DNA from 2 places in the Pseudoalteromonas sp. ESRF-bin5 genome. Region 1 is predicted to be linked to the other one. Evidence: predicted binding sites of a transcription regulator. Region 1 holds the regulator's gene; the other holds the start of a gene.
The links. The regulator NrdR, encoded in region 1, represses ribonucleotide reductase genes. The targets are predictions, from matches to a motif close to AAACACNANATNTNGTGTTT.
Positions count from the first base shown of each region.

Region 2: nrdA (class 1a ribonucleoside-diphosphate reductase subunit alpha) is a predicted target of NrdR. The motif match lies at 12,188-12,207, and genes of this name have one in related genera.

Region 1 is NZ_NTLW01000047.1:11,192-27,312, forward strand. Features, by position in the region: gene thrA (bifunctional aspartate kinase/homoserine dehydrogenase I) at 1-1,009, shown strand, start outside; gene thrB (homoserine kinase) at 1,019-1,954, shown strand; gene thrC (threonine synthase) at 1,966-3,249, shown strand; gene glyA (serine hydroxymethyltransferase) at 3,520-4,776, shown strand; gene nrdR (transcriptional regulator NrdR) at 4,874-5,323, shown strand; gene ribD (bifunctional diaminohydroxyphosphoribosylaminopyrimidine deaminase/5-amino-6-(5-phosphoribosylamino)uracil reductase RibD) at 5,326-6,477, shown strand; gene BCG07_RS01335 (riboflavin synthase) at 6,482-7,135, shown strand; gene ribBA (bifunctional 3,4-dihydroxy-2-butanone-4-phosphate synthase/GTP cyclohydrolase II) at 7,165-8,277, shown strand; gene ribH (6,7-dimethyl-8-ribityllumazine synthase) at 8,377-8,841, shown strand; gene nusB (transcription antitermination factor NusB) at 8,857-9,267, shown strand; gene thiL (thiamine-phosphate kinase) at 9,353-10,327, shown strand; gene BCG07_RS01360 (phosphatidylglycerophosphatase A family protein) at 10,324-10,809, shown strand; gene BCG07_RS01365 (ligand-binding sensor domain-containing diguanylate cyclase) at 10,846-13,932, shown strand; gene BCG07_RS01370 (NHL repeat-containing protein) at 13,974-16,085, opposite strand.
Region 2 is NZ_NTLW01000282.1:195-15,588, reverse strand. Features, by position in the region: gene BCG07_RS17425 (oxidoreductase) at 1-323, shown strand, start outside; gene BCG07_RS17420 (HvfX family Cu-binding RiPP maturation protein) at 413-1,096, shown strand; gene BCG07_RS17415 (NAD(P)H nitroreductase) at 1,215-1,763, shown strand; gene BCG07_RS17410 (hypothetical protein) at 1,970-2,347, shown strand; tRNA gene BCG07_RS17405 (tRNA-Ser) at 2,473-2,563, shown strand; gene BCG07_RS17400 (hypothetical protein) at 2,615-3,001, shown strand; gene bamJ (BamJ family beta-barrel-assembly machinery protein) at 3,071-3,691, shown strand; gene BCG07_RS17390 (TonB-dependent receptor) at 3,944-6,337, opposite strand; gene BCG07_RS17385 (YkgJ family cysteine cluster protein) at 6,474-6,860, opposite strand; gene BCG07_RS17380 (hypothetical protein) at 7,220-7,648, shown strand; gene BCG07_RS17375 (DUF1287 domain-containing protein) at 7,687-8,286, shown strand; gene yfaE (class I ribonucleotide reductase maintenance protein YfaE) at 8,314-8,586, opposite strand; gene nrdB (class Ia ribonucleoside-diphosphate reductase subunit beta) at 8,586-9,716, opposite strand; gene nrdA (class 1a ribonucleoside-diphosphate reductase subunit alpha) at 9,782-12,064, opposite strand; gene BCG07_RS17355 (HAD-IA family hydrolase) at 12,477-13,157, opposite strand; gene ubiG (bifunctional 2-polyprenyl-6-hydroxyphenol methylase/3-demethylubiquinol 3-O-methyltransferase UbiG) at 13,157-13,867, opposite strand; partial or broken gene BCG07_RS17345 (DNA topoisomerase (ATP-hydrolyzing)) at 14,045-15,394, shown strand, end outside.

The DNA.
Region 1 (16,121 bases):
GATATCTCAATTAGAGCGCCAACAAGCATGGCTTGAAAAGCGTAACATTAAACTTAATTTGTACGGCGTTGCTAACTCTCGTCAGTTACATCTTGATAGCGAGGGTATTGCCTTTAGTGATTGGCAGCAAAAATTAGCAGTATCAGAGCAGTCATTTGACCTAAAACTCGTTGAGCAATTTGTTAAGCAAAATCACTTAGTTAATCCTGTGCTGGTGGATTGTACATCGTCTGATGCACTTGCAGCGCAATATGTTGACTTTTTAAATGCGGGTTTTCATGTTGTTGCAGCCAATAAAAAGGCAACAACCAGCTCATATACGTATTACCAAGATTTAATTGCTGCTACACAAAAAAATAACCGCAAGTTTTTATACGAAACAAACGTAGGTGCAGGCCTTCCTGTTATCGATAATTTGCAATCTTTATTTGGTGCAGGAGATGAATTACTTGAATTTAGCGGTATTTTATCGGGCTCATTGTCATACATGTTTGGCGCTTTGCAAGATGGTTTATCACTGTCAGAGGCAACCATTAAAGCAAAAGAAAGTGGTTTTACAGAGCCAGATCCTCGTGATGATTTATCGGGAACTGATGTTGCGCGTAAGTTGTTAATTATTGCGCGTGAAGCAGGTATGAAATTAGAGCTAACCGACATTGAAGTAGAGTCGGTATTACCACAAGGGTTTGCCGAAGGAGACAGTATTGATGAGTTTATGGCAAAATTACCTAGCTTAGACGCTGACTTTAACGCACGTATTGAGCAAGCGGCAAGTGAAGGGAAAGTTCTTCGTTACGTTGGCACAATTAAAGAAGGCCACTGTAAAGTAGGTATTGAGGCTGTTGATTCATCACATGCGCTTAATGTTATTCGCGATGGTGAAAATGCGCTTGCAATTTTAAGTCAATACTACCAACCACGTCCTTTTGTTATTCGTGGTTACGGCGCTGGCTCTGAAGTAACTGCTGCAGGTGTATTTGCAGACGTTTTAAAAACATTATCGCGCTAGGAGTCGAAAATGATTGAAGTATATGCGCCTGCATCTATTGGTAATTTTGCAGTTGGATTTGATGCGCTAGGTGCTGCTCTTGCGCCAATTGATGGTAGTTTATTGGGAGATGTAGCACTTGTTAGCGCAGCCCCTTGTGATGAGTTTGTTTGTTCAGGCGAATATGCTCATAAATTACCAAGCGATGCGAAAGAAAACTTAGCATATCAGTGTTTAGTGCACTTTAGAGCTCATGTCGCACCAGATATGCCAACGGTAAAGCTAGAGCTTAAAAAAAACCTGCCAATTGGTTCTGGATTAGGATCGAGTGCTTGTTCGGTGGTTGCTACATTTGCAGCGCTTGATAAATTTGCAAAAACACAGTTAAGTCAAGTACAGCTAATTGAGTTGATGGCAGATTTTGAAGCAGTTGTAAGTGGCGGACGCCATTACGATAACATTACGCCCTGTTATTTGGGCGGTTTGCAGCTAACTGGCGATTTAATTCCTAATAAATCTATAGAACTACCGGTTGATGAAAACTGGTATTACGTTGCGGCGTTTCCAGGCTTTTCGCTTAATACAGCAAAAGCGCGTTCTGTTTTGCCAAAAGATCTTAGCATGCATGCAAGCGTTGAGTTTGCGCAGCGTTTATCCTCTTTTAGTAGCTTGTTATTAACAGCACGTTTTGACGATGCATTAAGCATAATGAAAGACGAAATAGCAGAACCTTACCGTGCACCGCTTATTACTGGTTTTAGCGAGGCGAAAGCAAGTTTACCCGCACTTGGAGCTGAGGTAGTTAGTATTTCAGGCGCAGGGCCTACCTTATTTACTGTATGTAAAACACTTGAAGCGGCCGAGCAATGCGCTAAATGGTTAAAAAATAATTATATAAATGAGCAAGGTTTTTGCCATATTTGTAAGTTAGACAACGACGGCACGCGTCAATTAAATGTTTTATAGGATTAGAAGTCATGCAATTACATAATTTAAAAGATAACTCACAAAAAGTGTCGTTCGTTGAAGCAGTAAAAACAGGACTTGGACGTAATCAAGGAGTGTTTTTTCCTGAATCGTTAGCGCCCATGGCTGATGTTGACGCATTACTTGATATGGATTTTGTTACGCGCAGTAGCAAAATTTTATCCCATTTAATTGGTGATGAGTTGCCAAGTAGCACTGTTGCCGACATGGTTAAAAATGCGTTTAATTTTCCAGTTAAGTTAGTCGAGGTAGAAGAAAATACCTATTGTTTGGAGCTATTTCATGGTCCTACGCTTGCCTTTAAAGATTTTGGTGGGCGCTTTATGGCTGAATGCTTAGCGCAGTTTAACCAAGGTGAAAAAGTGACTATTTTAACAGCAACATCAGGTGATACTGGTGCAGCGGTTGCGCATGCATTTTACAATAAACCAAACATTGATGTGGTTATTCTTTATCCTAAAGGAAAAATTTCACTTGCTCAGCAAAAGCTATTTACTACCTTAGGTGGCAATATTCATTGTTACGCGGTTGATGGCAGTTTTGACGATTGCCAAGAACTTGTTAAGAAGTCGTTTTTAGATGATGAAGTTAAATCTACACTTGGCTTAAATTCAGCAAATTCGATAAACATAAGCCGCTTAGTCGCTCAGGTGTGTTATTACTTTGAAGCGATTGCACAACTGCCAAAAGAAAAGCGTGCAACAGCGCATATTTCTGTACCAAGTGGTAACTTTGGTAATGTATGCGCCGCAATGATTGGCGCTGTAATAGGGTTGCCGGTTGGAAAGTTAAGTGCAACAACAAACCAAAACGACACCGTTCCTCGTTTTATACTTGATAAAAATTGGTTGCCTAATGCAACGCTTGAATCGCTTTCAAATGCGATGGACGTGAGTAAGCCGAATAACTGGCCACGTGTGCAAACTATGTTGGACAACAACTGGTTTAGTTACGACAACTTTTACTCAATTAGTGTTGACGAAGAAAACACTCAAACGGTGATGAAAAATATTCATCAAACAGGGTATGTTGCAGAGCCACATACAGCAATTGCCTATCAAGGTTTAGTTAATAACCGAGCACCGGGTGCTGCGGGCATCTTTTTAGCAACTGCACATCCAGCTAAGTTTAAAGAAAGTGTAGAAGGTATACTAAATATTGAACTAGATATGCCAAAGCCATTGAGCGACGCATTGGCTAAACCATGTCTTGCAAGCGACATAAACGCCGATTACGACGCTTTGCGTACAGAAATACTGGCTAAGTTAGCTTAAATATTAAGTAAACACGAAAGCGGCTATGGCCGCTTTTTTTGCACATTTTAAACCGTGAAATAGCTTTTTTAATTAACTAATTAAATGTAATAAATAAAAAACATTTAAAATAATTATGTAAGTTATTTAAAAATATCATCTTAAAAAGGGTGTGAAATAGTTTCAATCCCTGATTAAATATCCTCAACTTAAGAACGTAGGCAAAGTGCGGTTTTAAGCGTACAATATAGCCTCTAAAAAAATACCATACACGTTGCCCAGGAGCCCCCAATGTTAGAACGTAGCATGAATATTTCGGACTTTGATCCAGAGTTATTTGACGCGATGAGTAAAGAAACATCACGTCAAGAAGAGCACATTGAGTTAATTGCATCTGAAAACTACTGTAGCCCACGCGTACTTGAAGCACAGGGTTCTCAACTTACTAACAAATATGCGGAAGGTTATCCTGGCAAGCGTTACTACGGTGGCTGTGAGCACGTAGACGTGGTTGAGCAATTAGCTATTGACCGCGCAAACGAATTGTTTGGTACTGACTACGCAAACGTTCAGCCGCATGCAGGTTCGCAAGCCAATGCAGCTGTTTTCCAAGCCTTATTAAGCCCGCTTGATACAGTACTTGGCATGAGCCTAGCACACGGTGGCCATTTAACTCATGGTTCACACGTAAACTTTTCAGGTAAAACATATAACGCAATTCAGTATGGCCTAAACGAAGAGACTGGCGAAATTGATTACGCACAAGTTGAAGCGTTAGCACTAGAGCACAAGCCAAAAATGATTATCGCAGGTTTTTCTGCTTATTCAGGTATTGTTGATTGGGCTAAGTTTCGCGAAATTGCAGACAAAGTAGATGCTTACTTGTTTGTTGATATGGCGCATGTTGCAGGTTTAATTGCTGCGGGTGTTTACCCAAGCCCAGTACCATTTGCACATGTTGTTACTACAACAACGCATAAAACATTAGCGGGCCCTCGTGGCGGTTTAATTATTTCTGCATGTGGTGACGAAGCAATTTACAAAAAGCTTAACAGTGCTGTATTCCCTGGTGGCCAAGGTGGTCCTTTATGTCACGTTATTGCTGCAAAAGCAGTGGCATTCAAAGAAGCTTTACAACCAGAATTTAAAGAATACCAAACACAAGTTGTTAAAAATGCGCAAGCAATGGTTAGCGTATTACAAGAGCGTGGCTACAAAGTTGTTTCTGGTAAAACAGATAATCACTTGTTCTTACTTGATTTAATCGATAAAGATATTACGGGTAAAGATGCTGATGCAGCATTAGGTAATGCGAACATTACGGTTAACAAAAACTCAGTTCCTAATGATCCGCGTTCTCCATTTGTAACGTCTGGCTTACGTATTGGTTCTCCTGCAATCACGCGCCGTGGTTTCAAAGAGGCTGAATCTAAAGAGCTTGCTGGCTGGATCTGTGATGTACTAGACAACATTGCTGATGAGTCTGTTCAAGCGCAAGTAAAAGAAAAAGTGAAAGCAATTTGTGCAAAACTACCTGTTTACGCTTAATAAAGTAAAACGGTAATTTAGATCACATAAGCAATCATGCTATTATAAAAGCCGCTTTTTAGCGGCTTTTTTGTTTTTAAAACGGATACCTTTAGTTATGCATTGCCCATTTTGTACAGCAAAAGACACCAAAGTTATAGATTCCCGCCTTGTTGGCGGTGGCCATCAAGTTCGCCGCCGTCGTGAATGTAACGATTGCCATGAACGTTTCACCACGTTTGAAGGGGCAGAGCTGGTTATGCCGCGTGTTGTAAAACAAGACGGCAGTCGCGAACCATTTAACGAAGATAAGTTACTAAATGGTTTAAATCGTGCACTTGAGAAGCGTCCCGTCAGTACAGAACAAGTTGATGAAGTAGTCAATATAATAAAGTCGCAATTACGTGCAACGGGTGAGCGAGAAATTTCAAGCCATTTAGTGGGTGAATGCATTATGGAAGCGCTTAAAAAGTTAGATAAAGTCGCTTATGTAAGGTTTGCGTCAGTATATCGCTCGTTTGAGGATATACGAGAGTTTGGCGAAGAAATTGCCCGTTTAGGGGAATAAGCATGAGCAGCCAATCAGCATTTACCGAGCACGATAAACTATATATGGCGCGTGCTATTGAGCTTGCTAAAAAAGGTCGGTTTACCACAACACCTAATCCGAATGTTGGCTGTGTACTTGTAAAAGATAATCAAATAATTGGTGAAGGGTTTCATCAGTTAGCAGGGCAAGGACATGCAGAGGTCAATGCACTTGCTGTAGCAGGCGAAAAAGCAAAGGGTGCAACTGCCTATGTAACACTTGAACCTTGTAGCCATTACGGGCGCACGCCCCCCTGTGCTGAAGGACTCAAGGCTGCTGGTATTAAAAAGGTGATTGCAGCCATGGTTGATACCAACCCGCAAGTGGCAGGTAAAGGCCTTAAAATATTGAGTGACGCCGGAATAGAAGTTGCTCATGGGTTGCTTGAACAAGAGGCGCGCGCATTAAACTTTGGCTTTTTTAAGCGTATGGAGCAAGGGCTTCCTTACGTAACCTGTAAATTAGCAGCCAGTATAGATGGCAAAACAGCGCTAAAAAACGGAAAAAGTAAGTGGATCACAGGCCCTGCTGCACGAAAAGATGTGCAGCTATACCGCGCTCAAAGCTGTGCCATTTTAACGGGGGCCGATACGGTTCTTGTTGATAATGCAAAACTTAATGTTCGAGCAAGTGAGTTACCGTATTCATTACCAACCAACTTACCGCTACGTCAGCCGGTGCGTGTTATAATAGACTCGCAAAACAGATTAACACCTGACCTTGCGCTATTTAAAATAGCGCACCCGGTAATTATATTTACTACCAAGGTTGATAATTCAATGCAGTGGCCGCATTTTGTTGAGCACATAGCGGTGCGCGAGCAACAGGGTAAGGTTGATTTAACCGATGTATTACAAACACTAGCAAAGCATCAGTTTAATAATATATGGCTGGAAGCTGGGGCAACCCTTGTGGGGAAAATGACCGAGCTTGATTTAATTGACGAGTATGTTTTTTATATCGCACCAAAACTGATGGGTTATGATGCTAAAAGTTTAGTAAACTTCCCTGAATTGACGAGTATGCAAGATACTATCGATTTATCTTTTAATGAGTGTGTTCGTATTGGTGACGATTTACGTATCAACGCGTTAAAAACGCACGCATTAAAATCATTTAACAAAGAAGAGTAGCGCTATGTTTACTGGGATAATAGAAGCCACAGGCAAAATTGCTTTATTACAAAAAAAACAAGGCGATTTAGCCATTCGTATTCAAAGCGCCGACCTTGATATGAGTGACGTAAAGCTGGGTGACAGTATTGCAACAAATGGCGTGTGTTTAACGGTAGTTGATAAACATGTTGATGGTTTTAGCGCTGATTTATCTAACGAAACAATTCATTTAACTGGTTTTGCACATTATTCAATAGGGCAAACAGTTAACCTTGAAAAAGCAATGCAACCGGTTTCGCGTTTAGGTGGACATTTAGTGTCTGGCCATGTTGACGGTATTGCAACAATAACGGCGATTACAGCTAATGCAAGAGCTACTGAATATTGGCTGACAACCGATGAAAATTTAATGAAATACATACCGTACAAAGGGTCGGTATGTATTGATGGTATAAGCCTGACAGTTAACGCTGTTGAAGGTAATAAATTTAAATTAACAATTGTGCCGCACACCAGCGGTCAAACAACGATTGCCGACTTTAAAGTAGGCACTCAAGTTAATTTAGAAGTCGATCAAATTGCACGTTATTTAGAGCGTCTTATCAAAGGCGCAGAGCAGCCAACCGGCGCAGATATATCAATGAGCTTACTCGCAAAAGCGGGCTTTATTAAATAACGAAACTGACAACTTACACGAGCGAATTTATGAATTTACACAGCGCACAAGAAATTATAGATGACATTAAAGCCGGTAAAATGGTTATTTTAATGGACGATGAAGACAGAGAAAATGAAGGTGATCTAATCATTGCTGCGGAACATATTAGCGCAGAAGCAATTAACTTTATGGCTACTCATGGCCGTGGTTTAATTTGTTTAACGATGACACAAGAGCGTTGTGAGCAACTAGACTTGCCTTTAATGGTTAAAAATAATGGCGCTGCGTTTTCAACTAACTTTACTATGTCGATAGAAGCATCAAAAGGCGTAACCACAGGTATATCAGCAGCAGATAGAGCACGCACGGTACAAGCAGCTATCGCTAAAGGTGCTGTTCCTAGCGATATTGTACAGCCGGGTCATATTTTTCCGATTATGGCACAGCCAGGTGGTGTATTAACACGCGCAGGTCATACAGAAGCCGGTTGTGATTTAGCTCGCTTAGCAGGGCTTGAAGCGTCTTCTGTTATTGTTGAAATTTTAAATGCTGATGGCACCATGGCACGCCGCCCTGATTTAGAAGTTTTTGCTAAAGAGCACGACATTAAAATTGGCACAATTGCTGATTTAATTGAATACCGCAATTTAAACGAAACCACAATCGAAAAAGTGGCTAAGTGTAAACTGCCAACAGAGCATGGGGAATTTGACTTAGTCACTTACAAAGACACGATTGACGGTCAGTTACACTACGTACTACTCAAGGGTGAAATTAAAGCGCAAGAACCAACCTTGGTGCGTGTGCATTTACAAAGTACGTTTAACGATATTTTACTTTCTGATAGAAGCGCAGATAGAAGCTGGGGCTTATCGGATGCAATGGCATATATAGCTAAAAATGACGGTGTGCTAGTCATTTTAGGTAAACAAGAAAGTACTGAAGAGCTTGAAGCAACAGTTAAGGCATTTGCTGCTGCAGACGCTGGTGAAAATGTTACACCGCGTAAATTTCAAGGTACTTCTCGTACTGTTGGTGTAGGCTCACAAATTCTTGCAGATTTAGGAATTGAGCAAATGCGATTAATGAGTCGCCCTAAAAAATACCATGCACTTTCGGGCTTTCATTTAGAAGTTATTGATTACATTGAGCCACAATAGGCAAACGCTTAAACTAGGCTATTTTATTATTATTATGGTATGATGCGCAGCAATTTTTGCGCAATCGCAACCGCTTGAACTTATTTTTAGGGTTATCAAATGAAAATTATTGAAGGTAATAAGTACGCACCGGGCAAAAAATTTGCCATTGTCATTTCTCGTTTTAATGACTTTATTGGTAGCAGCCTACTTGAAGGTGCTGTTGATGAGCTAAAACGTACCGGTGGTGTATCTGATGACGACATTACTGTGATTTATGTACCGGGTGCAGTTGAATTACCTTTAGCGGCAAAACGCGTTGCGGCAAAAAAAGAGTATGATGCAATCATCGCTTTAGGCGTAGTGATCAGAGGTGGAACACCACACTTTGACCTAGTTGCTGGCGAGTCAAACAAAGGTCTTGCGCAAGTATCACTTGAGTATGATATACCGGTTGCATTTGGCGTATTAACCACTGAAAGCATTGAACAAGCTATTGAGCGCGCAGGTACCAAAATGGGTAACAAAGGCGGCGAAGCTGCTTTGGGTGCGCTTGAAATGGTTAATGTGTTAGATAAAATTTAAGTTTAAGGAATTTTTGTGAAACCAGCAGCAAGACGTAAAGCACGTATCTTAGCACTTCAAGCCGTTTATTCTTGGCAATTAAGCGGTAATGCAATTGCCGACATCGAGCAACAAATGTTGATCGAAAACGACGTTACTAAAATTGATGTTGAATACTTTAAAGATTTAGCCTCAGGTGTAGCTGTAAATTACAAGCTACTTGATGAATCAGTATCACCTCATTTAACGCGTCCATTTGATGACTTAGATATGGTTGAGCGAGCAATTTTACGTTTAAGCAGCTACGAACTTAAGTTTCGTGAAGATGTACCTTACAAAGTTGCTATCAACGAAGGTATTGAGCTTGCCAAAATATTTGGCGCAGAAGATAGTCATAAATTTGTAAACGGTGTACTTGATAAAGCTGTAAAGCATTTACGCAAGTAATAGTATTTTTCTCTGACTTTGCTTTCAGAGATTTACTTTATATAACCGTTAAAAGGAGAGCCGGCATAGGTCGGCTTTTTTGTGTATGAAGGAATTTGAATTAATTAACCGCTACTTTAAAGGTCGCGGTATTTCTCGTCGTGATGTTAACCTAGGTATAGGGGATGATTGCGCGCTTGTCACTGTTCCACAAAACTGCCAACTTGCAGTCACAACCGATACTCTGGTTGAAGGCGTGCACTTTTTTGAAGATATTTCTCCTCGCGCATTGGGGCATAGAGCGCTTGCTGTTAATTTAAGTGATTTAGCTGCAATGGGTGCTGAACCTACGTGGGTATCTGTTGCACTAACGTTACCGACAATAGATTCTCAGTGGATTGCAGAATTTACTGAAGGCATGCATGAAATTGCAGAATACTTCAATGTACAAATTATTGGTGGCGATACCACTCAAGGGCCACTTACCATTACTATTTGTGCAAAAGGTACCGTGCCGGAAGGTAAGGCACTTCGTAGAAGTGGTGCAAAAGTAGGTGATTGGATTTATGTTACGGGTCCTTTAGGGGACGCGGGTCTTGCTATTGAAGCACGGAAGCAAGGTATTAATATAGATCCTACGCATTTAGAATACTTAAACAATCGATTTGACTACCCAACACCGCGCGTTGCTGCGGGTCAGGTCATCCGTGGGCTTGCAACGTCAGCTATTGACGTATCAGATGGATTACTTGCCGATTTAACACATATTCTTGAAATGTCCCAAGTAAATGCAGAGATTAATGTTGAGAGTATTCCTACATCAGAGGCAATGAAAGCAAGCTTAGATTTTAATAAGCAATTACCGTTTATTCTTAGCTACGGCGATGACTATGAATTAATTTTTACTGTTCCCGATAACAATAAAGGTATGCTTGATTTAAAGCTAAGCCAATATGGTGTGGATATTACCTGTATTGGGCAGATAAAAAGTGGTAACGGTAAGATTGAGCTTTTACAAAATGGTGAAATGTTTAACTTCGAGCAACAGGGCTTTGAGCATTTTACAAAGGAGCAGGTTTGAATAAGAACCGATTATTTAACTTAAAACGCCCACACCAGTTTTTTGGTTTAGGGTTTGGTACTGGCCTTGCACCAAAAGCGCCGGGTACATTTGGCACATTTGCAGCATTGCCATTTATATTTATAACAATGCATTATCCAATCTGGTTACAAATAGTATTTGCAGTTGTGATCAGTGTATTTGGTATTTGGGCATGCGGTAAAACAGCTGATGATCTGGGTGTGCATGACCATCCTGCTATTGTGTGGGATGAAGTCGCTGGTTACTACATTACCATGATAGGTGCAGCATTAAATTGGCAAACTTTATTAGTTGGCTTTTTACTTTTTCGCTTTTTTGATATTGCAAAACCAGGCCCGATTCGTATGTTAGACAAACGCGTACATGGTGGCTTTGGGATTATGGCGGATGACGTGTTAGCGGGTATTTTTTCATTGATTTGTTTGCAAGCGTTAATAAAAGCAGGTTTACTACCCTTTTAGTGTTTATATTTGATTAGTTTAACTAGGTGGCAGCGTATGATGCGATTTTTACTGGTGTGTGTACTGATGTTGTGCGCAATGCCAAGTGGGGCTTCAATTACTGACTATGTTGTTAAACAATGGAATATTAAAGACGGCTTACCGTCACAATCATTAAAAAGCGTAGTGCAAGATCAGCAAGGCTACACTTGGCTAGGCACACAGTTTGGTTTGAGCCGTTTTGATGGCACTACGTTCACAAACTACAATACCCAAAATAGCGCTTTTTTACCAAGCAATGGCATTAATAAGCTTTTAATCGATTCGAATGGATTACTTTGGGTTGGTACTAGAAGTGGTTTAGTGGTTATTAATCCAGCGACCTTTGCAGCGCAGGCATTTAACATTAAAGGCCCTGTAAGAGATATTCTAGAAGACTCCAAAGGGGGCACTTGGATAGCCGCAAACGGGTTATATTACGTTGGTCGTGGTCAAGTTAACTTACGCGGTCAATCTAAAGCCATTTTACCAACGGCTAATGCAACCGTTATAACTCAAATAGTGGGTTCAGTGAGCCAAATGGCGCTTTCGCCAGAAGGTATTTGGCTTGTAAACGATCGTCACTTGTTACGCTTAACTAAAAACTCCTCCGATTTTGCCAAACTGCGTTTAGAGCTTACTGCTAAAATATCGTTACCCGAGCGTTTAGCTCAAACGATCGTTCATGATCTTGCATTTTTAAATGGGAATTTATATTTAGCTTCAGAGCTAGGCGCTTACTTTTTAGATTTAGACGACGAGTTAAGGCCCTTTCCATTACCCAACGCGAATAACTCTGCTGTGTATAAATTTATGAGTGATAGCGATGGTGGTTTATGGATTTCTACTTATGGGCGCTTGTTATTCAGAGATAAATCTAGCCAATGGCAATGGGTTGAACCGAGCCAGCTAGATCAAAGTATTTGGTTTGCTGATATTTTTAGAGATGATAAAAATAATATTTGGTTAGCAAGCTTCAGTGAAGGGTTGTGGCTTGCTCACGAAGGGCGAGTAGAAAGGCACGCTGCTGTTTCACAAATGACTGAAGCGGTTATGGCGCTGAGCCAAGCTCCAGATGGTAAATTATGGGTCGCTAATAAAAGTGGTGTTGGTTATTTTGACTTGAATAAAAGTTATATTAACTTAATTCCAAGTAGTCAGTATGGGCGTGCCTCAGTACACGATTTACAGTTTGATGGAGAGCGCGTATACATCGCCACAGGGCGAGGTTTGTTCGTATACGAAGACGATAAACTCTTTAGTGTGCCTGGGCGTGCACTGCGTGATAATCCCGTTTTTGCTATAAGTCGCTCTAGTAAAGGCGGGTTTTGGATTGGCACCGGCCGTGGGCTCTACAGGCTCAACTTTGCAGGTTTAACTCCCTTTGCTTATAACGCCTTTTTAGGCAGTAAATTTATAACTTATGTACTAGACAAAGGAAACTTTGGTGTCATAGGTACCAGTAAAGGTGCGTATTACTTTACTGATCGCGGTATCGAAAAGGTCGGGGATCAAACTTCACTTGAAAGTGCTTATATTACAAGTGTTTTGCATATTGATGGCGTGGGTATTTTAATAGGCTCGCTTAATGATGGATTATTTTACCGAAGCACGCAGGGCCAATGGCGACAGCTTGATGCCGCAAATGGGTTACCGTATGGCTCTATATTTAGCTTGGAGTACGACGAAAAATTAAATAACGTGTGGGTGAGCACCATGAAAGGTGTTTACAGAATGCCAGCGGAGCAGTTCAAAACAAACATAGAAAGTTTAAAAGTAGAAGAGGTGATCTCATCATTCGATCGCCAGCTTGACGGCAAAGCAAACCAATGTTGTAGCGGTTTAGGTCATGATGCAGTTGTCAATATGGGCAACTCGATGTGGTATCCGAGCCTACAAGGTGTTGTTGAGATACCTAAAAATGTAGAGCTATTTGGGGTGCTGTCGTTAAAACCAACTATTGAAACAATTACAACTCCTGAGCGAAATTTAACAACGGCTGCGCTAGGTAAAAAGCCGACTTTAGAAACTGACGAGCGAGACATAACACTAACCTATACGGCGATAGACTATTATGCGCCAAACAGTATTGAGTTTAGGTATCAGTTAAGTGGTTTGGACAATGATTGGCGTTATGCAAACACGCGCCGCGAGGCTATTTATACCAACTTACCAGCTGGGGCATTTTTATTTCAGTTAGAGGCAAAACGCCAAGGTGAAGATTGGTCAAAGGCGCAATACGTAGAATATGGGTTTATTGTGCCAGAGCGGTTTGATGAAACAATTTACTTTAGGTTACTGATCACCAGTGGCTTTATTTTACTTCTTTACTTAGTATTTTGGGTGCTTAAAGCGCAAGAACGCAGAAAACAAGAAGTGCTTGAAGGTTTAATTACAGAGCGTACGTTAGAGCTTCGACAAGCGAATGATAAGCTTGGGCAAGTTAACTCACAACTTAAACTTGTAAGCCACTCCGATGAGCTTACAGGCTTGCGTAGCCGTCGTTTCTTGTTTGATCAATTACCAAAAGATATTGAGCATTTTCAACGTAATTCACAGTCATTACAGGCCCAAGGGAAATCACTTGTACTGGTTATTATTAATTTAGATAACTTTAGCCGTATAAATGATGCCTTTGGTCCAATTGCTGGTGACAGCTGTTTGCAGCAAATGGCTGCGCTATTAAACTCGCGTACGCAGGGCTCTGACTATGTAGCGCGCTGGAGTGGCGATGAGTTTTTATTACTTTTACGTGATTTTAAGTGCAATAAAATAGACAGTTACTCTTCAGAGCTTTGTAAAGCGATTGCAGAGTACTCTTTCCAATTACCTAACGGAAATATGACAAATATAACAGCCTCAATTGGTTGGTCTTTCTACCCATTACCGTTACTTGGTGGGCAAGTAATTAGTTGGGAAACCTCTATTAATTTAGCTGATATTTCGCTTCATCAAGTTAAAAAACGCGGTGGAGACGGTGTAGCGCATATTACTTTCGACGAGCAGCTAGATGCATTTGAGTTTGAACAAAACTCTAATGTAGAGCAGCAACTGGGTATGCTACAGAGAAATGGTTTGGCCGATATAAAAGTGTGGATGCGATAATACCTGACCAAAGTGATTGGTCAGGTATGGTGAGGTTAACGCTATTGATTAAGCCAAGCTGGTAATATTGCGACTGACTCAGGTGCCGTAAATGCAGTGCTTGCATCGGCGCTAATATCACCGCCGGCAATACTTAAAATATTGTTAAAACGCATAACTACATTATTTGATTTTTCAGCTACGTATAAATCTGTCCCGGTATACATAATATCGACAGGATTACCCAGTAGGGTATTTGGACCGCTAATTGTGGTGCTGATATTTACCAACCCCGATGCCATTGCCACGTTATTTAATACATATATTTTTCCATCATCAGCAACAGCGGCGCTACCGACATCAGAGAGAATTAACGAGCCACTTAGCGAATCGTAGTCTATGCCATGTATATTAGTTGGCGCTTCTACTGCGGTTCCAGCATTTGCAGGTGTTATAAGTCTGTCTTCAACAGCAATATTTGCATTTCCGGCCATAAGCTTGCTTTTGACTTCGTCGAATACAGCAACGGTGCCATTTGTGAGTGCGACAAAAGCACGGTCAGTGTTTGCATCGTAATCAACATCCCAAGGACGCGCACCGTTAGCAAAAGTAAGGGTCATTAATGGGCTTGCATCTCCTGTGGTACACGTTGAAAATATTGAGATACTTGGTGTATCTGCATTATTTTCTGCAACTAAAATCATACCGCTATCAGAAGCTACATCAAGACCTTTAGGAGATATAAGGCCTGTATTTGCCCCTGTAATAACACTGTCTTGGTTTGTATTATACGTTTGCCCATCTCTGTTCATTGCCACTTTATTTGAAATGACAATACCGCCAATAGAAGTTGTACTGTTATCGAACGTTGTATAGCTATTACCCGCTTTATCAAAAGTTACACTCTCGATAGTTTGACCCGCATTATAGTTGCCAATTTCAGTGTTAAGTTGAGAGCTTAATCGACTAATTTGCCCAGTTGTTTCACCTGTAGTACCCGGGTTACTGCTAACGGCAACTCCTAAAAGCGCCACATTAGCGGTATCGCTATCTGAAATGTCAGCCATTACATTTTGCATACCCACTTTAGTAATTGACTCAGGTTTAATAGTTGAAGTGATTAAGTCAGGAGTAATATCGCCGCTTTCACCTGAAAAAATATTGCTAAATACAAGAACAGCATCATTTGATTTTTCGGCTACACGCAAATCACTCCCTTCAAGGCTAATATCAACCGGGTTACCAAGCATTGTTGCTGGTCCGGCAATACTGCGTGCAACGCTCACTAAGCCATCTGCGGTTGATGCATTATTGATTACAAATAACGAACCATCGGTTGCATCTGATGCACTGCCTACATCAGATAAAACAAGTTTATTCGTATTTGAGTCATAAACAATACCATGAATATTTACAGATATTTGCAAACCATCATTATTGCTAGGGGTAATTGTACGACTTGGCATAGCGGCAAATTCACCACCAACAAAATTATCGTAAACGGCTACATCACCATTTGTAAGTGCTACATAAAGACGGTCATTTGTTTCATCATAATCAACATCCCACGGTGCAGCTTCTGTGATGGTTGTGCCTAAAGGGGCTGCGTTACCCGCTGCTGTAGCGCCAAAAGTCGTTACCTGCATCGCGCCAAAGTCAGCAATAAAAATAAGGCCACTTTTTTGTGCTACGGCAATTCCTTTAGGGTTTACGAGCGTAGTGTTAGCACCTGTTATTTCGCGATCAGTATTTGCATCATAGCTGCTGCCATCAGCACGGTTAGCAAGCTGACAGATAGTTTTAATACTGCCACTTTCGCTGTCGCTTGCTTGTAATAAATTACCTAAGCTATCAAAAGCGACGCCTTCGTTAGCTGTTGTGTTAAAAGTTTTTAATTTAGAAGCACTTTGGTCAATTAAATCAATGGTACCCGTGTTGGTTTTTCCATTGTTTGCCAAAATAAATGTGGCTGATGCAAAGCCTGGGTTGCCATTTGTTCCATCAGTACCATTTTGTCCGTCGATGCCTGCAATACCATCTACGCCGTTTTTACCATCGTCTGAGCTACAGCCTGTAATGCCGATTAATACTGCAAGTGTTAACGCTGAAAAACTAAGCGTATGTTTCAATGTGTTTTTTTGTGCTGTATGAGTTGTTAAATTAGCTTTATTCATCATTTTTACCTTCTAAATATTCCATTAAATTTAGGT
Region 2 (15,394 bases), on a different contig from region 1:
CTGGCCGATTTGGTAGTGAACTTGGAAAAACAACAGGTTGGATCCATCGTCAAGTAGCTAAGCAGCATGGTGTAAAACAAATTGCAGATTGTCAGTATCAAAGCTTTGATAGCAAGGGTTTAACTATTACAGTTGGTGGTGAAACTCAGGTTTTACCGGTCGACACTGTTATTGCGTGTATTGGTCAAGTTTCAAATGATGAAGTTGTAAAGCCTCATGCTGAAAACGCTAAAGTACACGTTATTGGTGGCGCTAAACTCGCTGCTGCAATTGATGCTAAGCGCGCTATTTTTGAAGCCCTTCAAATAGCGAGAAGTATTTAACCTTTCGACAAGTTGAAATAGTTTGGTAATTCATGCGGTCTTGGTTGTTTATAGTCTATAACTAAATAAACATTAAACACAGGATACGCATGAACACACTGACTCGCTTCTATGTAGCTGCAATAGGTAAACTATCATTTTTAGATGGGTTACCTCCTTTACTTTTTAGATTAATTTTAGCCCCTGTGATGATTATCGCGGGTTATAATAAGCTCGCCATCAGCGGCGATGCTACTGGCTTTTTCAATAATTTATTAGCATCACCTGATGTTGTGCAATGGTTTGGAAATAGTGAATGGGGCTTGGGTTTACCGTTTCCCGACTTACTTGCATTTTTAGCTGGTTGGAGCGAATTTTTGGGAGGTTGGTTTTTATTATTAGGCCTATTGACTCGCCTCGTAAGTATTCCTCTAATGTTTACTATGGTTGTTGCTGCAACATCAGTGCATTGGCACAACGGCTGGTTTGCAATTGCTCCGACTAACCCTGACACGAGTGCAGCTCAGGTACTTGATTGGTTGTCTATACCCGGCGCCAAAGAAAGTCTTGAAAACTCAGTTGAAGTACAAGAGCGAATTGGCAAAATACGATCAATAGTCGATGAGCATGGGTTTGTAGATTACCTGTACGAAAAAGGTAAACCTTCAATTTTAAATAATGGGATAGAATTTGCTGCCATTTATTTCGCAATGCTCCTGAGTTTATTTTTCACCGGAGGTGGGCGTTTTGTAAGCGTTGATTATTGGCTCAGAAGAAGTGTCTTTAAAGAGTAAATTTAACGTAAGTTTATATACGCCAGCAAAAATTATTTTTTGCTGGCGTTTTTATTTCAATATTTATCAACACAGACTTAAAATGTTACCCTAGCGTTTTAAATATCGAGAAATAATTATGGACGCTATTGAGCTTTTATTAACTCGCCAATCCGACTCAAAACTAACAGAGCCTGGCCCATCAATTGAGCAGCTTAATATTATTAAACAAGCTGCACTTCGTGTCCCCGATCATGGTTGCATAGCGCCATGGCAATTTATTGTTGTTGAAGGGCAAGCGCGTGAAAAGTTAGGGTCGATTTACCACGAGAGTGCTGTGGCAGAGCAACAAGAAGATAAAGTTATAAACCGAGCTAAAGAATTACCGCTTCGTGCTCCAATGATCATCATCGCCATTGCTAAATATCAACAACATCCTAAAGTTCCTCGTATCGAGCAAGTGCAAAGCGCAGGGTGTAGCGTACTTGCAATGCAACAAGCCGCATTTGCACAAGGGTTAGGGGGTATTTGGCGCACGGGTTATTTTGCACAAAGTAATGCGGTTAAGCTAGCGCTTAATTTAAACGAGTTAGATGAAATTGTGGGTTACTTGTATATAGGTACACCTGCCGTCGATTGTAAAAAGTCACCAAGGCATAAGCCAGAAGCTTATTTTACGGATTTATAAATAAGTGTGAACTTTTACATACATATAGGGTCACTTATAATAGAGTGTAAATTTTAACCGCTGATTATTATTGTCAGTGAGAAACTGCAAGAAGGGCATGGATGCTAAATAACTTGATAATTCTTCTGCAGATTGTTTTTTAATCGGTTGTTTTTTGATAATGTATGGAGAGTCTCAAAATAATAACGATAAAGAAGACTTAAATTATGGGAAATTTATTTTTACGTGAAAAAGAAAACTGGCTCGCTTGGTCAATTTGGGGCCTTTTAGGTGCGTTTGTTACGTTATATGTAGCAATGAGTACAAATGCAGCCCCTTTTATTGCCGGTTCAGCTGTCAGTGTATTGGTATTACTTACTTGGTGGATGCAACAATCTAAACGATTTGATTTTGGACGCGCATTTAAAGTGTGTTGTTATGTGCTTATGTTAAGTATTCTGCCTACTTTTATGTTTGTCATTGTGCCAAGTGACGATTTAAACCGTTTTGATTTAATTTTTCAAGGGGTTACTTTTTTCTCATTGAGCTTATTGGTTTGCTTAGTGTGTTCTTGGATTGCGCGTAGGCCTAAACAGTATTACTAGTAACCGCTATTTTTAAAATCTTTAAATGAATAAGTGATAGTTTTTTACGCTATTAGATTAAATTTTATTTTTTTACATTTAAAGCTTTACAAATATCTCGATAACCCATATTATTCGCGCCGTACGGAGAGATGGCAGAGTGGTCGAATGCACCGGTCTTGAAAACCGGCATAGGTTTGTAGCCTATCTAGGGTTCAAATCCCTATCTCTCCACCATTATTTAAAAAACCGCCTTATGGCGGTTTTTTGCTATCTGGGGTTTGATAAATGACAGACAACGCAACTATTCCTATGAGTGCACAGCTTTTAAAACACATTCTTTTATGGACCGTGTTTGGTTACTGTTACCAAAGCGGCATGAGCGTACTAATTAAAATGGCAGCCGATGCACAACCAGAACACCCATTAATTACAGCGTTTGCATATGGTGTAGGTTTTAATATTTTAGTGGCCCACTTAATTACTAAGTACGATACAAAATGGCCCCTAGTTGCCTCAGTATTTATTGGTGTAGTTGGATTAGTCGCTGTACCAATTATTATTGGCGGCACCGCTAGTTTATTAACTTTTTCATTGCTTGCTGGATTTTTATTCAGTTTGATACTTAGTTGCTTTATTGTTGGTCTGTTAAAGGTAAAACTCAATAAAAACTAGCACCAAACGTGCGTTATTTTGTGATAGCATACTCATGTCTTTTAACTAACAAAACGTGAAAAACACATTATGTCAGATAATTTTACTACAGATGCTGAAAAAGCAAGTTACGGTATTGGCTTACAAATGGGTGAGCAACTTAAGTCTAATCCTTTTGAAGGCTTAAACCTAAATTCAGTGTTTGAAGGCATGAAAGATGCGTACGCAGGTAGCGCTTTTCAAGTTGAGATCCCAGAGATCCAAGCTGCATTTGAAAAAGTTAACGAAGAGATTCAAGCTCGTCGTGAAGAAGAGTCAAAAGTACTTTCTGCTGAAGGTATTGCATTCTTAGAAGAAAACGCAAAACGTCCTGAAATCACTGTTACTGAGTCTGGTCTTCAATATGAAGTATTAGCAACAGGTGAAGGCGAAAAGCCAACTGCTGAGTCTACAGTACGTGTTGATTACCACGGTACATTAATTAACGGTACAGTATTTGATAGCTCTTACGAGCGCGGTCAACCAGCTGAATTCCCAGTAGGTGGCGTGATCAAAGGTTGGACTGAAGCGTTACAAATGATGCCAGTAGGCACTAAATGGCGTATTTACGTTCCTCATGAGCTAGCTTATGGTGAACGTGGTGCAGGTGCTGCAATTGCACCTTTCTCAACGCTTGTATTTGACGTTGAGCTACACGAAATCCTTTCTTAATAGTCATTATTAAGTTAGTTAAAAAACCGCGCTTACTTATAGCGCGGTTTTTTTGTGCCTATTAAAAATTACCTTTAATTATTGTCAGGCAATACGAACAGTCACTTTTAAAATGATTAACGCCAAACGCCAAACGCCAAACGCCAAACGCCAATTACAAAGCAAGTCATTAAAAAAACCGCATTTAAAAATGCGGTTTCAAAAGGGAGTTATTAATTAAACACTTTAATGTCAAAGCATAGCTTTTAATGATTAAAAGTAGCCGCGAACACCCAAGCGAATATTTCTACCTGGAAGAGGGGCTTTATCTTTTATAAATGAGGTATGAACAAACCCAAGCTCATCAGTCAGGTTATCAACATTTATATAAAATTGAGCATCAACAGCACCTAACCCTAATTGGTAGTTAGCTTGAGCATCAAATAAAGTATAACCATCCGTTCGGCTTTCAAACGCAGTGATATCATTTTGATCGAAGTAATGTGTGCCAGTTAACGTTAGTTGCAATTTACCTAAATCATACTGTAACTCAGAGCCTAACTTATTTGCAGGTATACGCGGCAAGTTGCCTTCATCACTTTTAAGTTTAGCGCGGGTAGAGTCACCAAATACTTTAACCATTGTGTTTGGTGTAATTTGGTAGTGTGCATCGAACTCAAATCCATAGAGCTCTGCATCTTTGCTTTTAAATTGGTAAACAGCTACTACATCGTCGTGTGCACCAACAGCTGATTCTAACCCCTCTTCTTCATCGTAAACTAAGCCCGTATTTTCTTGGAAATAGAAATTTTTAATATCGTTATAGAAAAAGTTTACAGTGTAACCAAAATCTCCACTAAAGCGTCTAAAGCTTAAATCAAGGTTAGTTGATTTTTCTTGTTTGATGTCCTCAGGTTCAAAGTGGGCTTCGTTATCTTCGATGTGGTAACCTAAGCCAAGTTCGTAAGTACCTGTAGCAATGTGTAGGCCATTAGATAACAGCTCAGCAGAAAGCGGCGCACGCTCAGAATGAGATAGGCTCAGTGCTAAACTTTGTCCTGGCGTATATTGCCAAATAGCCCCTGCAGATGCACTTACGTTAGTAAAGCTTTCACTGTAGGCAATTATCTCTTCTTCATGTTCTTCTTCAAATTCTTCAAATTCTTCATCATGTTCATGATGATGCTCAGCTGAAGATATATTACTTTCAATTTTGTAATCTTCAATACGAGCACCAAGCTCTAAAGTAACATCACCAAACACGCGTTCTTCTAACACATAAAGTGCATTTGAGGTTGTTATACTTGCTGGAGTAAATGCTTCATCACCAATTGCGTCGTAGTCAGAATTGCTGTAATGATAGCCTAACATACCATGCCAGTCCGCGAACTTATGTTCTACGTTTAAACGCGCTTCGGTAGTTTTATTAGTGAACGTGGTACCAATTTCACCATCTTCAATTTCACTGTGTGAATAGTCTGTATAACCTATACGTAGGTTGATTGTCTCTATCCAGTTATTGTGAAGCGCATAACTGACTAAGCCTTGCCAACGGTCTTGCTCTAGCTGTGCAAAAACAGCTTCTTCGCCTTCTTCTTCATCCTCATGTTCTGCATGTTCTTCTTCAGTTTCACCTTCGTGATCATGCTCATGATGATGTTCATGTCCAGGTATTCCATAGTCAGTTTCTATACTACCGTAAGAAAATCCAACAGTAAGGTGCTCGCCAACGTAGCTAGTACCAAAATTTAGTGTTTCGCTATCAATAAACGTGTTTTCTACTGAGTTTTCAGTTTCTATGTCGCCATCTTCGTCAGTTACTGTAAATGTAGGCGTTTCATAGTCATCGCCACTGCGTTTAGTCCCATCAAAATGAAAGTTAAATCCGTCATTTCCTGTTTCTAGTTTTGCGGCCACGGTATTTGAGTTAGAAACCGTGTCATGGCTGTACTCAGCGGCACCGGTTAAATCATCTAAATTACTCGTTGGAATACGGTTATCAACCACATTTACCACACCACCAATTGCACCTGAGCCATACAAAAGTGTACTTGGTCCACGAAGTACTTCAATTTGTTCAGCTGCTAAGCTGTCGCTTGAGGTTGCATGGTCTGGTCCAATGCGCGACGCATCACTAGCATCTAATCCGTTTTGGGTGATTTTAACGCGAGGACCATCTAAACCTCGAATAATAGGGCTTGAGGATACAGGGCCAAAGTAGCTTGCATTAACACCAGGTAAACCTTTTAGTGTTTCGCCAAGTGTTGGTTTAGATTTATTTCTTAACTCATCACCCGACAGAACGCTTACCGGTGAAATCATTTCTAAGCTGCTTTTGTGTAGCGCGGATGCATAAACCACAACGGTTTCAACCGAGGTTGGTAAAAGTGAAACCGTGACATTGTTTGACGATTCAGTCACCGTTATTCTTGAATCTACGTAGTTGTCTTTACTGATATGAAGTTGGCTGTTAGCGTCAATTTCAATTGAGAATTCGCCAAGCTCATTACTTTTTATAGTTTGATTTTTTCCATGAACATGAATGGAAGCGTTTTCAATAGGTTGATTTTTATCGTTTATTACCTTACCTGTTATTGTTGCAGCTAGGGCGGATTGGGTGCATAAAACCGATAAAATGGCAGAAGAAATTAATGTTAACTTTGTCATTGGTAAATTATTTGGTGATTACATGTTGTGATATAATATAACAGTTCATAATTTTTGAATCAACAATGTTATACTATAACTTTTGCATTTGCGTTTAATCAACTAAAAATGATGATAAATCACTCAGGTTGGTATTTTATCTGCTATCAATCATTAGTACATCAAGCTTGTATTGTGCACGTTTTTGGTTTTTTAAGTCAGTAGGCTCTAGCATTTCACATTCGTCACGTAGCATTTCGGCTATTAGGCTAGGGTATTGGCGGCAATCTTCAGGTCGGTCTAGGTAAATATTACATATGAATTTATCGCGATCACCTTCATCTTTTTTAGGTTCAATTGCTAAAAATGGGCAGTTATTTAATTTATCACCTGTGTTCGGCTCAAACCAAATTTTATTGTTTTGTACATATTGATAAATTTCGGGATTAAAGAGCGCCCACATTTCAATTTCTTCTGATGATACGTCGAGGTCACCACCACCATATTTGGTACAGCATTTACCACACTGGTTACACTCTTTCATGCTTTATTCATCTTTATATAATTTCTACAATTATTAGTTTAACAGCTCGTGTTAAATTGTTTGAAATTATTATTTTTTATTAACCCTAAGCATTTAAGTTTATAGCCTGAAAGAGCTTACCAAATATTCTTTTTTTCGTTCTGATATTTACAAATCCACTATAGTTAAGCCTTATAGAGGGTTTTACTACCTATAAAATAGATAAACCTCATCAAAATACATTTTTAACTACTGCCCCTGTAGTTAAATCGTTTGCTATATACTTTAATGTTGTATGATCGGCCTAAGGGCATATTTAATGAGCCATTTAAATTTATATTTTGCTATTTTAAGCATAAATACATTAAGGGTGATACGTAATGATGAATACAAAAGTATACAAAGCGGTACATGATTTGGCTGAAGAATTAATGAGTGCGGCGAATAAAAATGATCGTAAACGCTTTGAGTTACTTTTTTCTAAACTAAAAGCAATTTGTGAAGAAAACGAAAATACCTCTAAAGATCATCCTGTTCAGTGGGAAACACTGGCTGATTTTACAGAGGAGTTAGAAGACGCTATTACTACTTACGAAAAGGCGCTAGCAAAATCTATTGCTATTAATAATAAAGACCATATGTCGTCGGTTGCTTTTTCTATGGCGACACTACAACTTGAGATGGGCCAAAAAGAAGAGGCTATAAAAAATCTTCAAAGTGCCAAAGTCAGTGCAAATAAAATAGAAGACAAAGAACTTAAAGCAGAGATTCATGACTTGTTAGAGTCACTTGTTGAAGAAGAAGGCTAATTAAAGCTTTGGCGTATAGCGTTTTTAAAAGGGTGATTATGTTTAAATACGGTTTATATTTATTTACGTTTTTACCTTTTTGTTTGTTTGCTAACTCTTTCAATCAGCAAATATCCGCAGCACTGATTGAAAGAACAACACACAATATTACTTATGACGGCAGTTATTATTCAATGACCTATCCCGGTGGTGATGTACCAAGTAATATTGGTGTGTGTACCGATGTTATTATTCGTGCTTACCGCCAATTGGGTGTGGATTTACAACAAAGAGTACATGAAGATATCCGAGCAAATTTTGCGAGGTATCCGTCTGAGCGAATTTGGGGTTTAAAAAAACCAGATAAAAATATTGATCACAGGCGTGTACCTAACCTTCAAGTATTTTTTAAGCGTCATGGCACAGAGTTAGCTATTTCAAGTAACTCACGTGATTACAAAGTTGGTGATATAGTTACTTGGATGTTACCCGGTAACTTACCCCATATAGGCATGGTTGTTACGGAAGCTTTAAGCAGCGCCGAGAATGTTCAAATTGTACATAATATAGGGCGAGGACCAGAAATAAGCGGAATGCTATTTGATTATAAGATTACTGGTCATTATCGTTTTACTAATAAACATTATAATGCCCAGTAAAGATGGGTGCTGCTATAAAGCTATTAATTATTTTAGATTAATACTTATATTGCCGTTTGGCTTGCTACAGCATAAAAGTATTTCACCATCACGAACAAACGCGAGTGGCTCTTCATTATATTGAACATTGCCAGATACTAAAGTTGCTCTGCAAGCACCGCAGTAGCCTTCACGACATTGATAAGCAACGTCTATTTTTTGAGATTCTAAGCAGTGTAAAAGAGAAGGGCAGCCAGGGCTATATTCAATGCGCTGGCTGTTTTCTGCAAGTGTAACACTTGCAGTCGTTTCGTTATTCATTATAAGTCAAAGTCACCAAATTCAGCAGCATCAACTTGTGAATCTATTTGACCTACAAGGTATGAACTAATTTCTGCCTCTTGTGGTGCAACCTGAACATTATCAGACACTAACCATGAGTTGATCCATGGGATAGGGTTACTGTTGTTTTCAAATTGGGCTGGCAAACCAATAGCAGTCATACGTGCGTTAGTAATATATTCAACATACTGACATAAAATATGCTTGTTTAAGCCAATCATAGAGCCATCTTTGAATAGGTACTCTGCCCATTCTTTCTCTTGCTCGGCAGCTTGTACAAACATTTTAATTGCTTCATCGCGACATTGAGCTGCAACGATTGCCATTTCTGGATCGTCTTTGCCGTCTTGCATGATATTTAAAATATGCTGTGTACCCGAAAGATGAAGTGCTTCGTCACGTGCAATTAGTTTAATTATCTTAGCGTTACCTTCCATAAGTTCACGCTCAGCAAATGCAAATGAACAAGCAAAGCTGACATAAAAACGAATTGCTTCAAGAATATTTACCGACATCATAGCGAGGTAAAGTTTCTTTTTCAGCTCGAATAAGTTTACAACCACTGTTTTACCGTTGATTTCATGCTTGCCTTCACCGTAAAGGTTGTAAAGTGAAACAGAGTTAATTAAATCATCGTAATAAGTCGTTACTGCATCAGCGCGCTCGCTAATTTTATCGTTGCTAACGATGTCATCAAAAATAAGCTCTGGTGATTGTGTTACGTTACGAATAATGTGGGTGTATGAACGGCTGTGAATTGTTTCACTAAATGCCCACGTTTCTATCCAGGTTTCAAGTTCTGGAATAGACACGATAGGTAGTAGCGCAACGTTAGGAGAGCGGCCTTGTACACTATCAAGCAGTGTTTGATATTTTAAGTTACTTAAAAATATATGCTTTTCATGCTCTGGTAGCGCCTGAAAATCTAAACGGTCTTTACTCACATCTACTTCTTCTGGTCGCCAAAAGAAAGACAGTTGCTTTTCAATTAACTTTTCAAAAATAGGATATTTTTGTTGATCGTAACGCGATACGTTAACGGTCTGGCCAAAAAACATTGGCTCTTGCATTTGGTTATTATGATTACGACTAAAAGTAGTATAAGACATGTTTATCACTCAAAAAACTATCAGAACAAAGCGGGCTGCATGCCCGCTTAAGATAAAATTAACGACTATATTTTACACGCGCCGCCTGCACAATCGTCATCTTCCACTTCTGGAGTGTCGTCTTGTGCATCAGATGCGCCATCACGGGTATTATGGTAATACAATGTTTTGACCCCCAATTTGTAAGCGCTAAGTAAGTCTTTTAATAAGACTTTCATAGGTACTTTACCGCCTTCAAATTTATTTGGATCATAATTTGTGTTTGCAGAAATAGTTTGGTCAACAAATTTTTGCATGATACCGACAAGCTGTAAGTAACCATCATTAGAAGGTATGTCCCAAAGTAACTCATAGTTGTCTTTCAAACGTTCGTACTCAGGTACAACTTGTTTTAAAATACCATCTTTACTTGCTTTAACACTAATGTGACCGCGTGGTGGCTCGATACCATTTGTTGCGTTCGAGATTTGCGATGACGTTTCTGATGGCATTAATGCGCTTAGTGTTGAGTTACGCATACCGTGTTCTTGTATGCTTTTACGCAGTGCATCCCAATCAAGATGCAGTGGCTCATCACAAATTTTATCTAAGTCTGTTTTATACGTATCTGTAGGCATAATACCTTGAGAATACGTTGTTTCGTTAAACTTAGGACATGCACCACGTTCTTTTGCAAGTTCGTTTGACGCTTTCATCAAGTAGTATTGAATAGCTTCGAATGTTTTATGTGTTAGTGCATTTGCACTGCCGTCTGAATAACGCTTACCATTTTTAGCTAAGTAGTAGGCATAGTTGATTACGCCTATTCCTAACGTACGACGTCCCATTGTTGCGTTTTTGGCAGCTGGTACTGGGTAGTCTTGGAAGTCGAGTAAATTATCGAGTGCACGTACAGCTAGCTCCGCAAGCTCTTCTAGTTCATCTAGAGACTCAAGCGCACCTAAGTTGAAAGCAGACAGTGTACATAATGCAATTTCGCCTTCTTCGTCGTTAACGTTGTTAAGTGGTTTAGTCGGTAATGCAATTTCTAAACACAAGTTAGACTGACGAATTGGCGCAACTTTCGCTATAAACGGGCTATGTGTATTACAGTGATCTACATTCTGTAAGTATATGCGGCCAGTACTTGCACGCTCTTGTGCAAACACAGAGAACAATTCAATGGCTTTAATACGCTTTTTACGAATTGACTCGTCTTGTTCATATTTAACATATAACGCATCAAATTCGTCTTGATCTTCAAAAAACGCATCGTAAAGACCTGGCACGTCTGATGGGCTAAATAACGTAATGTAATCGTCTTTAATCAAACGAGAATACATTAACTTATTAAACTGTACGCCGTAATCTAAATGACGAACACGGTTGTCATCAACACCACGGTTATTTTTAAGAACTAAAAGGTTCTCTACTTCCAAATGCCATAGCGGGTAGAATAGGGTTGCTGCGCCGCCGCGAACACCACCTTGTGAACAACTCTTAACAGCTGTTTGAAAGTGCTTGTAAAAAGGGATACAACCTGTGTGGTATGCTTCGCCATTACGGATATGGCTTCCTAATGCACGGATACGACCAGCATTAATACCGATACCAGCACGCTGAGAAACATATTTTACAATAGCTGACGATGTAGCATTGATTGAATCAAGGCTGTCGCCACATTCAATAAGTACGCAAGAGCTAAATTGACGAGTAGGCGTACGTACACCAGCCATGATTGGTGTAGGCAATGAAATTTTAAATAACGATACCGCGTCGTAAAAACGTTTTATATATGAAACTCGTGTTTCTCGTGGGTAATCTGCAAATAAGCTTGCAGCCACTAAAATATATAAAAACTGTGCGCTTTCATAAATTTCACCCGTTACACGGTTTTGAACTAGGTATTTACCTTCTAATTGCTTAACTGCAGCGTAACTAAAATTAAGATCGCGTGAGTGGTCAAGGTATTCGTCTAATTCGTCAAATTCTTGCTCTGTATAATCAGCAAGTAAGTGAGCATCGTAACGTTTATCACTCACCATTTTTGTTACGTGATCAAATAAACGTGGAGGCTCGAATTGACCGTATGCTTTTTTACGTAAGTGGAATACAGCTAAACGCGCAGCAAGATACTGGTAATCAGGTGATTCTTTAGAAATCTGATCGGCAGCCGCTTTGATAATCGTTTCGTGAATATCTTTTGTACGAATACCATCATAAAATTGAATATGTGACTTTAATTCAACCTGTGAAACCGAAACGTTATTTAAACCTTCGGCGGCCCATTCTATAACGCGATGGATCTTATCAAGATCAAGAGGCTCTTTGCGCCCGTCACGTTTGCTTACAGATAACTGTTGGTTCATAGCTTTGCCTGTATTCCTTGGGGATAATGTATTTTTGACCAATGTTGTACGTCTCAAAAAGAGAAGTAGTGCTCATTTTTTATAAGTTTTACCCAATGAGGTAAATTTAATTGAATAACATTTGGCCACAATATCTGGTGTTGTTCAATTTAGAGATCACAAGATAGTGTGGTCTGAGTTGATTTGCAAGGGGCATAATTGCCCCTATTTGTGGATAACGTTGGGATAACGTATTTGTGTTAGTAGGCATTAACCTTTGATCATTCATTGAAGTTGAAATTTTTAAAAATCAACTCAGGATCGACTAAATTTACACATTTTGAAAATAAATTTTGGCTGCTTTTTTTATCATCAAGCTTTGCGTAAAAACTAACACAATCACAATATATAGTGTTTATATCTAAAATGGGCACTATATATGGTTAAATGCGTCAATAGGGCTACGCCAGTTAAAATCAGCTTTCCAAGTAAGTGCTTCTGCATCGCTTGGAATGTACCCCCACAGAGCAGTAGCTGTAGGCATACCTGCTGCTTTACCAGCTTGAATGTCTCGCTCGGCATCACCTATGTATAAACAGCGAGCTGGTATTACGTCCATTAGTTTTGCGCAATGAAGTAAAGGTAGAGGAGAGGGTTTGGCTTCTTCAAGCGTATCACCGCTAATAACAACGGCCGCATTTTTTAAAGCGGGGATCGCAGCGACAAGCGGCTCAGTTAAAAAGCCAGGCTTGTTTGTCATGATCCCCCATTTGATCTTTTTGTGATCAAGTGAGATCAATAGTGGTTCAATACCGGCAAAGCATTGGGTGTATTTCGCAATGTTTTGGGCATAGCTATCGACCAATTGCTTTATCAACTGTGCTTGTGCAAGAGAGGGCCACAACTCTTTAAAACCTGCTTCCAGTAAAGCTGCCGCACCATTAGAAGCCGCTGGGCGATATATTTCGCTTGTTACTTCGGCAATTTGATTTGCTCGTAGTACACTATTAAGTGCAGCGCCTAAATCGTCAGCTGTGTCGAGTAAGGTGCCGTCTAAATCAAACAAAAATGCATCATATTGATAAAGTTCTAATGATGAACCTGCGCTCTTCATTACACCAACTTCTCAAAATGAAGGATATAATTAACACTAACATCATTATTAAGTGTGTATTGTTTAGAGAAGGGGTTATACGAAAGTCCTGAGCTTGCACGTACTTTTAAGCCCGCTTGCTCGGCCCACGCAATTAGCTGCGCCGGTTTAATAAACTTTTTGTGATCGTGAGTTCCCTCTGGAACCATTTTTAATAGTTTTTCAGCACCTACAATTGCGTACAAGTAGGCTTTCGGTGTTTTATTGAGGGTAGAGAAAAAAACATCAGCGCCAGGTTTTGCAAGTTTGGCAACGGCGTGAATAATTGAAGCAGGGTCTGGAACGTGTTCGAGCATTTCCATACAGGTAACAACGTCAAATCGTTCAGGGTGTTCTTCAGCAAACTGTTCTGCGGGTATTTTTATGTAATCTACATTAACACCCGTTTCTAGGCTGTGTAATTTAGCGACAGTCAAAGGCTCTTGTCCCATATCAATACCTGTTACCTTTGCCCCCATACGTGCCATACTTTGGCTTAAAATACCCCCACCACAGCCAACATCGAGTGTTTCTTTATCAAATAAACCTTGCGTTTTATTTGCAATAAAATCTAGGCGTAACGGATTAATTTCGTGAAGAGGTTTAAACTCACCCTCTAAATCCCACCAACGCTCTGCGATGGCTTCAAATTTTGCTATTTCTGCGTGATCTACATTTTGATGTTCGGTCATAAAATACTTCCTCGTCAATCTGAGGCCATTATATAGGCCTAAATTGATAAATCGCAAAGTTTTGCGCCTGTAAATTAAAATTAATTGTGATAGCATGTCTGTTAGTAATAATAACAATACTCTTTAAAACCTAATACTGGGTTATTAAGAGCTGCTACTGAAGGAATGTGATATCAAATGACTGATCTCGCCAATGAAATTCTGCCAGTCAATATTGAAGACGAGTTAAAAAACTCCTACTTAGATTACGCAATGAGTGTAATTGTAGGACGTGCATTACCAGACGTACGTGATGGCTTAAAGCCAGTTCACCGCCGCGTTTTGTTTGCAATGAACGAGCTTAGTAATGATTGGAACAAGCCTTACAAAAAGTCGGCACGTGTTGTCGGTGATGTAATCGGTAAATACCACCCACACGGCGATAGCGCAGTTTATGACACGATAGTTCGTATGGCACAGCCATTCTCACTTCGTTATATGCTTGTAGACGGCCAGGGTAACTTTGGTTCTGTTGATGGTGATTCAGCTGCTGCAATGCGTTACACCGAAGTACGTATGGCTAAAATGTCTCATGAGTTATTAGCGGATCTTGAGAAAGAAACGGTTGATTTCGTTCCTAACTACGATGGCACAGAGCAAATTCCTGACGTTTTACCAACGAAGGTACCTAATTTACTTGTAAATGGTTCTTCTGGTATTGCCGTAGGTATGGCGACAAACATCCCACCACATAACTTAACTGAAGTTATCAATGGTTGTTTAGCATTAATTGTTAATCCAGATTTAACCATAACTGAGTTAATGGATTACATTCCTGGCCCAGATTTCCCTACAGCCGCAATCATTAACGGTAAAAAAGGGATTGAACAAGCGTATCAAACGGGTCGTGGCAAAGTGTACATGCGTGCACGTGCTGACATCGAAACAGACGAAAAAACGGGTCGTGAAACAATTATTGTTCATGAAATCCCTTATCAAGTTAACAAAGCACGCTTAATTGAAAAAATAGCGGAGCTTGTTAAAGATAAAAAAATTGAAGGCATTAGTGCACTACGTGATGAATCAGATAAAGACGGTATGCGTATCGTTATTGAGATAAAGCGTGGTGACGTAGGTGAAGTGATTCTAAACAACCTATATGCACAAACACAGTTACAAACAGTGTTTGGTATGAACATGGTTGCACTCATCAATAACCAGCCTAAGTGTTTTAATTTAAAAGAAATGCTTGAAGAGTTTATTATTCACCGTCGTGAAGTAGTAACTCGTCGTACAGTATTTGATTTACGTAAAGCGCGCGACCGTGCACACATGCTAGAAGGTCTAGCAATTGCACTTGCCAACATTGACCCAATTATTGAACTTATTCGTAAGTCTCCAACACCAGCAGAAGCAAAAATAGCGTTAACTGCACGTTCGTGGGAATTAGGTAATGTTAAAGCAATGCTTGAAAAAGCAGGTGAGGCTAACGTTGCTCGCCCAGATTGGTTAGCTGATGATTTAGGTATACGCGACGGCCAATACTTT